Regions from separate parts of the Arhodomonas sp. AD133 genome, predicted to be linked through region 1. Evidence: predicted binding sites of a transcription regulator. Region 1 holds the regulator's gene; the other holds the start of a gene.
What was found. Region 1 encodes FliA, which starts transcription of late flagellar genes. Its sites were predicted from a motif close to GCTAAAGTTNNNNNNNNNNCNGCCGATA; they were not measured.
Positions count from the first base shown of each region.

Region 1 (4,701 bases):
GGGCCGTGGCGTGATGCTCTTCGACGCGGACCTGGGGCTTGCCAACGTCGATGTGCTGCTCGGGTTGTCGCCGCGGCGCAACCTCTCGCACGTGCTTGACGGCGAGGTCAGCCTCGAGGAGGTCCTGCTCGACGGTCCCGAGGGGGTGCACATCGTGCCCGCGTCGTCGGGTACCCAGCGCATGGCGGAGCTCTCCCCGGCGGAGCACGCGGGACTCATCCGCAGCTTCAGCGACCTGTCCGTGGACCTGGATTACCTGCTGGTGGATACGGCGGCGGGTATCTCCGATTCGGTGATGAGCTTCGCGCGTGCCGCCCGCGAGGTGCTCGTGGTGGTCTGCGACGAGCCCTCGTCCATTACCGATGCCTACGCGCTCATCAAGGTACTCAACCGCGACCACGGCGTGACGCGCTTTCACATGGTGGCCAACCGCGTGCCCGGGCCGCGTGAGGGCCAGGACCTCTATGGCAAGCTCGCGCGGGTCACCGACCGCTTTCTCGACGTCACCGTGGAGTACGCCGGCGCTATCCCGGAGGACGAGCGCCTGCGCGCAGCCGTGCAGCGCCAGCGACCGGTGGTGTCGCTGTATCCGGGTAGCCCGTCGGGCCGGGCGTTCCAGGCACTCGCCGATCGCGTGGAGCAGTGGCCGCTGCCGAGCCGTGCCGACGGCCAGCTCGAGTTCTTCGTCGAGCGGGTGATCCGCTATGGCAGCCGGGTAGGGGAGTTCGCGGGATGAACGGACCCTCGATGTACGAAGCCGTGCAGGGACAATGCGGTGACGATCTGCTGGTGCGCCACGCGCCGCTCGTGCGTCGAATCGCGCATCACCTCGCCAACCGCCTGCCGCCGAGCGTGCAGCTCGAGGATTTGATCCAGGCCGGCATGGTAGGGTTGCTCGAGGCCGCCCGCCAGTTCGATGCCGGGCAGGGGGCGAGCTTTCAGACCTATGCGGGCATTCGCATTCGCGGCGCCATGCTCGACGAGATACGTCGCCTCGACTGGACGCCGAGATCGGTGCACCGGCGCTCGCGCGAGGCGGGCGAGGTGATCCAGGCGCTGGAGCACGAGCTCGGACGCGAGCCGAGGGATGCGGAGGTGGCTCAGCGGCTCGGGGTGTCGCTGGACGAGTACCACGCTACGCTCACCGACGCTGCCAGCGCCCGGCTGTTCAGCATCGACCAGGAGGATCCGACGACCGGCGAGGCCCACGAGCCCCAGGGCGACGGCCCGTCGCCGCAGGATGTGCTCGCCGACCGGGGCTTCCGCGCGGATCTCGCTGCAGCCGTCGCCAAGCTGCCCGAGCGCGAGCAGCTCGTGATGCAACTCTATTACGATGAGGAGCTCAATCTGCGCGAGATCGGCGAGGTGCTCAGTGTCAGCGAATCCCGCATCAGCCAGATTCACGGCAAGATCATGCTAAAGCTTCGTGCGCACCTTGCCGATTGGATAGAGAGGTGAGAGTGCATCTCCGGCGGCCCTCCGCACCCGAGAGGCGCCGGCCGCCGGCACGGTTACCGCGAATTCGCTCAGGGGGAATAGCGTGGCATTGAACAAGAACATGAAGATCCTCGTCGTGGACGATTTCTCCACGATGCGTCGGATCATCCGGAATCTGCTCCGTGATCTCGGCTTCGAGAACATCTCCGAAGCCGACGACGGCAACACCGCGTTGCCGATGCTACAGCGCGGCGGGTTCGATTTTCTCATCACGGACTGGAACATGCCGGGCATGAGCGGCATGGACCTGCTAAAGGGTGTGCGCGCCGATCCGGATCTGGCCGACCTGCCGGTGCTCATGGTCACTGCCGAGGCCAAGCGGGAGCAGATCATCGCTGCCGCCCAGGCGGGTGTGAACGGTTACATCGTCAAGCCCTTCACTGCCGTGACGCTCAAGGAGAAGATCGAGAAGATCTTCGAGCGCATCAATGCGGGGGGCTAGCGCCATGACGACCGACGACCGCAGCCAGCAATACCTGGCGCTCGCCCGCGATCTCATCGAGCGCATCGAGGGCGGTGACGAACAGGGGATCCAGGAGACCATCGATGAGCTGACCCGATTGCGCGAAACGGAGCTCTTCCGCGAGATCGGCGTGCTCACCCGCGAGCTCCACGAGGCACTCAAGTCTTTCCGCGTGGACAGCCGTCTGTCGGACATCGCTTCCAGCGAGATTCCCGACGCCAGGCAACGGCTGAACCATGTCATCGACGTGACCGAGAGCTCCGCGCATCGAACCCTCGAGGCGATCGAGACGAGCCTTCCCCTGGTGGACGAGCTGCGCGCGCAGGGCAACTCGCTCCACGAGCAGTGGCAACGCTTCCGCCGTCGTGAGCTTTCCGCCGACGAGTTCCGCAAGCTCAGTCAGGAGGTGGAAGGCTTTCTCGCACTCGCCGGCAGCCACGGCGAGGCGCTCAACCATTCCCTCTCCGATGCGCTCATGGCGCAGGACTACCAGGACATCACCGGCCAGATCATTCGCCGGGTGATGACGCTCGTCCAGGAGGTCGAGGACGGGCTGGTCGGACTCGTGCGGCTCGCCGGTCCGAGGATGACTGAAGAAAAGAGCAAACCTGCCGATAAACCCACCGAGAAGAGTCAGCCGGAGGTCCACGGCCCGGCGGTACCGGGACAGGACCAGGATGTGGTGTCGGGGCAGGATGAGGTGGACGACCTGCTCTCCAGTCTCGGCTTCTGAAGGGGGCGCGCATGGCCATCGATCCGCAGGACGATATCGTCCAGGACTTCCTCGTCGAGTCGCGGGAGATCCTCGAATCCCTCGGCGAGCAACTGGTCGCTCTGGAGCGCAGCTCCCAGGATCGCGATCTGCTCAACTCGGTATTCCGGGGATTTCATACCATCAAGGGCGGTGCCGGCTTCCTGGGGCTGGACGAGCTCGTGGACGTCTGCCACCAGACGGAGGACATCTTCAACCTCCTGCGTCAGGGCGAGAAGCAGATGTACCCCGAGCTCATGGATGATGTGCTCAAGGCGCTGGACGTGGTCAACGATATGTTCGACCGCCTGGATGCGGCACAGGATCTGGAGGCGGCGCCGGAGGCTCTGCTGCAGTCGTTGCGGCGGCACAACCAGCCCGACGCCGACATGCCCGCCGCGCCCGAGGGGGATGCAGCGACGCCGACGGCCTCGGCGGATAACACATCCGCAGGCGGGGGTGGGGATGCCGCGTCCGGCGACATCAGCGACCGGGAGTTCGAGGCGCTGCTCGATGCCCTCGACGGTGGTGAGGAAACCTCCGACGGCGCCTCCGGGCAGAAGGCCGGGGACGTGTCGGCGGACGGTGAATCGTCCGGGAGCGACAGCGACGAGATCAGCGACGACGAGTTCGAGCGGCTGCTCGACGAGCTCCACGGTGACGGCCAGCACGGCGGTGTGCCCCAGCAGCCGGCGGATGCCACTCCCGCCGCGAGCGGCGATGGTGACGAGCACATTACCGAAGACGAGTTCGAGCAGCTCCTGGACGACCTTCACGGCAGCGGTAAGGCACCGAAGGCTGGTAGCGAGGCGCCGGCCGCCAGTGCTGCCGGACAGCAGGAGCCCGCCGGGGCGGCGTCACCGCAGCGCTCGGAGCCCGCGAAATCGTCCCCGGCTCCGGAATCCGGTACACGCGAGACCGCTTCCGGCGGCAGTGGGGGTAGCGCCAGCGGGGGAGGCGGCGGCAGCGCGCCCGCGGAGCCCGGCGGCGGTCAGCCGGCGGCACAGCCGCAACGCGGCGAGACCAGCGTGCGCGTGGACACCGCCAAGCTCGACGACATCATGAACCTGGTCGGCGAGCTCGTACTGGTGCGTAACCGCCTCTCGACTCTGCGCGGCGAGCTCGGCGACGAGCGTCTCGCGCACGCGGTGGGTAACCTCGAGCACGTGACCTCGGATCTGCAGAGCGCGGTGATGAAGACCCGCATGCAGCCCATTCGCAAGGTCTTCGGCCGTTTCCCGCGAGTGATCCGCGACCTCGCGCGCAGTTTGCAGAAGGAGGTCCAGCTCGAAACCAGCGGCGAGGAGACCGATCTCGACAAGAATCTGGTGGAGGCGCTGGCCGACCCACTGGTCCACCTTATCCGCAACTCCGTCGATCACGGCCTGGAGTCGCCGGACGAACGCGTCAATGCCGGCAAGCCACGCACCGGCACCGTGCGCCTGTCCGCCGAGCAGGAGGGGGATCACATCCTGCTCGTGATCGCCGACGACGGCCGCGGCATGGATGCGGAGAAGCTTCGTCAGCGCGCCGTGGACAAGGGTGTGCTCGACGCGGAATCGGCGCGCCGGCTGGACGAGAGCGAGTGCTACAACCTCATCTTCGCGCCCGGGTTCTCCACCAAGGACCAGATTTCGGACGTCTCCGGGCGCGGTGTGGGCATGGACGTGGTGAAGAACCGCATCTCCCAGCTCAACGGCACCGTCGATATCGACTCGCGCCTGGGCGAGGGGACGACCATCCGCATCAAGGTGCCGCTCACCCTCGCCATTCTGCCGACGCTCATGGTGCGTATCAGCGGGCGCAAGTTCGCCCTGCCCATGTCGGTGGTGCGCGAGATTTTCGAGCTCGACCGGCGGCGCACCAACGTCGTCGACGGTCGGTTGACCGTCATGGTGCGTCAGCGCGCGATGCCGCTGTTCTTCCTCGAGCGCTGGCTCGACCGCCTGGGCGCCGAGGCCGTGGTGCCCGCCAAGGCGCTGGAGCCGGG
Region 1 is NZ_JBNAZM010000027.1:56,371-61,071, forward strand. It holds gene ACPEES_RS14770 (MinD/ParA family protein) at 1-736, shown strand, start outside; gene ACPEES_RS14775 (RNA polymerase sigma factor FliA) at 733-1,458, shown strand; gene cheY (chemotaxis response regulator CheY) at 1,559-1,939, shown strand; gene ACPEES_RS14785 (protein phosphatase CheZ) at 1,944-2,693, shown strand; gene ACPEES_RS14790 (chemotaxis protein CheW) at 2,705-4,701, shown strand, end outside.

Region 2 (4,701 bases), on a different contig from region 1:
CACTCAAACGCCGCGAACGCCTGTCTGCGCGGCTCGGCGACCTGCTCTCCCACCTCTACCTCGCCTCGGCGACGCTCAAGCGCTTCGAGGATGACGGACGCCCGGCAACGGACCTGGCATTCGTGCAATGGGGTGTGGAGGAATCGCTCTACGCGATGCAATGCCGGCTCGACGAAATCCTCAAGAACTTCCCCAGCCGCGCGATGGCGGGACTGCTGCGGGTGCTGGTCTTCCCGATCGGCCGTCGCCACCGGCCGGCGGACGACCGTACCGGTGAACGCGTTGCCCGTGCTCTGATGCAACCCGGCGGCGCCCGCGAGCGGGTGATTCGGGGCATTTACACCAACGATGACCCGGACGACGCCGCCGGTGCGGTAGAGCATGCGATGCGCCGGACGATCGAGGTGGCGCCACTGGAGAAACGTATCCGAAGCGCCATCAAGGACGGTTCCCTCGCGGTGGCCTGGCACGAGGACGAGCTCTCGGTGGCCCATGAGCACGGCGTCATCGACGACTCCGAGCTGACCCGGCTTCGCGAGGCACGGCGCGCACGGGCGAAGGTCATCGCCGTGGACGATTTCGACCCGCAAGAGCTGGCCCGCTCTGCGGGCTGAGACACCTGGCATGCCAGCCGGCCGCGCCCGCGCGTGGTACCGAACCGGCGCAGGGACGGCGATGCAGCCTGACGGCTATCGCCGTCCCTGCGCCCTGCGGGAAATGGCGGCGTCGGGCTGCTGTGCCCGGGATTGTCCGGCGAACATCACGCGGTTGCGTCCGGCGGCCTTGGCAGCGTACAGAGCCTGATCCGCCTGCATCGCCAGTGCCCCGGGATCACGCGCGTCGGCGGGATATGCGGCGATCCCGGCGCTGAAGGTCACGTGAAAATGGCGCCCGGCGGCACCGAACGCCAGTCGTTCGAAGCGGGAACGCAGCCGATCGAGCACGGTGCCCGCCTCCGTGGCACCGATTTCCGGGAAAATGAGGGCGAACTCCTCACCACCCCAGCGCCCGGCAATATCCGTGCGCCGCAGACGCTCCGAGAACAGCCGCGCCAGCGCCTTGATGACCCGATCCCCGGCGGGATGCCCATAGGTGTCGTTGATCTGCTTGAAGCAGTCGAGATCCAGCATCGCCAGCGTGAAACGGCCACCGTTGCGCTGACGCATCGCGAACTCGCGCGCGAGCTCCTGTTTGAAACGGCCGTGGTTCAACAAGCCAGTCAGCGCATCGGCGGTCATGTGCCGCCGAAGTGAACGACCATGGCGAGCACGCGTTTCGGCGTGGTGCACCAGCGTCGCAACCGGCATGCACGGCGCGAGCGCGGCGTCTGCGCCGGCGGCGATGTACTCCGGAGCCTGCGCCTCCGGGACATCGATGCACATCACCGGCAGGCCCCCATGGGCCGGAATCTGCCGTATGACTGCGGTGAGCTCATCGGCACGACAACCCGGGAGCTCGACGCCCTGGAGAATCACGAGATCGGCCGGATAGTCTTCCAGACAGCCGAGCACGGTGGTGGGATCGGAAAGCGTCGTCACCTCCATGCCCCCGTCCACGAGCGCCCTTTCCACGACTGCGCCGTCGCTCGTGTGCCCGGCGAGCAAAACGACACGCAACGGCTCCGTGTGCTCTGCCGCCAGCACCGATTGCAGCGCGTCGAGCACGCGATCGGGTTCCACAGGCGCTCGCAGGTAGGCATCCGCCCGGATTCGCACGGCCGCCAGCCGGTTACTCACCTCGCCCGTGCCAAGCACGAGCACCCGCGGCGGGCAACTGTCCGGTGTTTCGCGCACCACCGACGCGAACTCGGTGGCCTCCGTTCGCCAATCCAGTAACACGGCATCGACGCCGTGTGCCATGGCGTCACGCAGCGCCGCAGCGTCGGCGGCGCGATGCAATCGATAGCCGAAATAACGCAGGGGCGGGGCGAACTCCACCCACAGCCCGGGCTCACCGGAGGCGAGCACAACCTGGCGAACCGGATCGGGACGCGCATCCGCGCGGGAGAGCGTCGCCAGTGCCGACTCGACGAGACGGGCGAACAGAAGGTCGCCTTGACGGCGCGCGTCGACGTCGATACCCGCGCCGTCCAGGCGTGCGCAGAACGCCGAGACTGCCCGCAACGCTTCACGAAGGCGGCTATCCGCACCGTCACCGGTGGCGTGCTCGAGCTCGGTGGCGAGGTGACCCAGCCGCACCCGTTGCGCCGGGTCACTGCGGCGACGGTAAGCGCTCCATGCCTGAACCACGGCAGCGACCAACTCGAATCGACGGCCGCTGCCCTGCATCCTTGACTCTCCCAAAACGGTGCCTCCTTGGCTACACGGGTCATACTAAAAGCGAGTTCAGTGAAGCAAATCACAATTTTGAAAACCTATCCAGTCATTTGGACGGGGAGTCGGATGCGCCCTGCCAATAGGCCGACGAATGGTATCAGGGTTCCATCCGGTTCCGCGGACACGCAGGGGCGCGCCGGAACCCGTGGCACGGGCTCCACGTCCGTCGTGGCAACGCCCGCCGGAACCACCTTGCGCCTTACTGACCTTTCGGTAAGGATTGCCGTGTCTCAGCGTTCGTCAGCGCGTCTGTTCGCTCCGACACGCCTCGTCGATATGCCGCCACAATGGGCTTGCGACATCCCGAGTCAGTGGCCGCAACGGTCAGGGGCACGTGGAGTACTGTGTAGCGAGGCCAACATGAGCGATGATCAATGCTGGCCCAGGCGCGCTGACGAGCGCCCGAAGGGAGCCGTCGTGCGGCTCCGGGACATGGCAATACTTTCGCAAAGGTTAGTAAAGGTGCGGCCCTGTCTGCCGATAATTCAGTGGGATATCAACAAATCGTGTAGCCGGGAGGAGAGAGCCGACATGGCGTGGTTTCGTCGAGCCGAGCAGGCGCGGGAGCATGAGCCGGAACGTGCACATCATCGTGGTCAGAACGAGCTCATCGCCCGCATAGCGGACCGTACCGGCACACTCGGACTGGAGCTGGTGGATGTGGCCGGGGCGGTGGAGAGCGTCAGTCAGCACGTGGACCGGGAGGCCGAGGCATTCCGCAATCTCGAGCAAATCGTCGGGCGACTGACGGAAACCAACCAGGCCGTTGACCAGGCGGCCAAGGACTCTCGCGAGGCCGCAGCGAGCGCGAACGCAAAGGTCGAAGACTCGCGCGAGACCATCGACCGTTCCATTGCGGACATCGAGACACTGGCAAGCACTGCCACGGACACCGGCGCACAGCTCGCGGAGCTCGAGGGCGCCCTGCAACGCATCAGCCAGGTCGCCCAGGGCATCGCGGCGATCGCGAAGCAGACCAACCTGCTGGCGCTCAACGCCACCATCGAGGCGAGTCGTGCCGGCGAAGCCGGCCGCGGATTCGCGGTCGTGGCCGAACAGGTCAAGGAGCTCGCACACCAGACCGGCGATGCCACCCAGGAAATCGACCACACGCTAGCCGACCTCGGCGAACGCGTCCGCCACCTGGTGGCCCGGGGCGAGAGCAGCCGCGATCAGGCCGAACGGGTCAACGAGGGCACCCGCACGATCCAGCAGGTCATGGAGACCGTCAGCACGGAGATGGCCAGCGTCAATGGCCGCTCCGAGGAAATCGCCTCGGCCGTCTCCGAGATCGACCGCTACTGTTCGGAGACGGCGACAGGGCTGGCGAGCATGTCAGAGGAGGTGACCACCTCCGCGGACAACCTCAGGCAGGCGAACGAGCGCGTTCAGCGGCTGCTCGGCGTGACCGAGGAGCTCGTCAACATCACCGTCGAGAGCGAGGCCGAAACGCCGGACAAGCCATTCATCGAAAAGGCTCAGGCAACCGCTGCCGCTGTCGGCGAGACATTCTCCCAGGCACTCGCCCGCGGCGAGATCAGCGAGGAGGCGTTATTCGACCGCGCCTACGAGCCGATCGCCGGCAGCGATCCACCTCAATACCTCAGCCGGTACACCGAATTCACCGACCGCGTGCTGCCGCCGATCCAGGAACCGGTGCACACCGGCGACGAGCGCATCAGCGCGTGCTGCGCAACCGATGACAAGGGCTACATCGCCACCCACGCACTGCACGTCTCGCAACCGCAGCGCCCGGACGACCCGGCATGGAACGCAGCCAACTGCCGCAATCGCCGCATCTTCGACGACCGTGTCGGCAAGGCGGCCGCCACCAACCGGAAGCCGTTCCTGCTACAGGTTTACCGCCGCGACGTCGGCGGTGGCACATTCAAGCTCTTCCGCGACGCCTCGGCGCCCGTCTACGTCAATGGCCGGCACTGGGGCGCAGTCCGGATCATCTACCGGCTCTAGTCGCGCACGCTCGGGAGATTGTCCGCGCGGACAAGCCAACGGGATGCCACAAACCGCCGTCCTGTGCCGGAACACCAGTACGGCCCGGGACGACCGCGGCATGCAGGCGTTCACGAAGACGGCACGTTCGGGTATTCGGGAATCAGAAGAAGCCGAGCTGCAGACGGGCCGCTTCGGACATGCGGTCCTGGGTCCAGGCCGGCTCCCAGGTGAGCTCGACCTCGGCGGCGACCACGCCCTCCACCTGCTCCACCGCCGCCTTGACCATGCCCGGCATCTGTCCGGCCACTGGACAGGACGGCGCTGTCAGCGTCATGACCACATCCACGAAGCCGTCATCGTCGGCGTTGATCTCGTAGATGAGACCAAGCTCGTAGATGTCCACGGGGATCTC
Region 2 is NZ_JBNAZM010000022.1:58,188-62,888, reverse strand. It holds gene ACPEES_RS13415 (acyl-CoA dehydrogenase) at 1-614, shown strand, start outside; gene ACPEES_RS13410 (diguanylate cyclase) at 690-2,288, opposite strand; gene ACPEES_RS13405 (methyl-accepting chemotaxis protein) at 2,868-4,307, shown strand; gene ACPEES_RS13400 (SUF system Fe-S cluster assembly protein) at 4,450-4,701, opposite strand, start outside.
Region 2: the regulator FliA is predicted to act here: its motif matches at 2,792-2,819, upstream of ACPEES_RS13405 (methyl-accepting chemotaxis protein).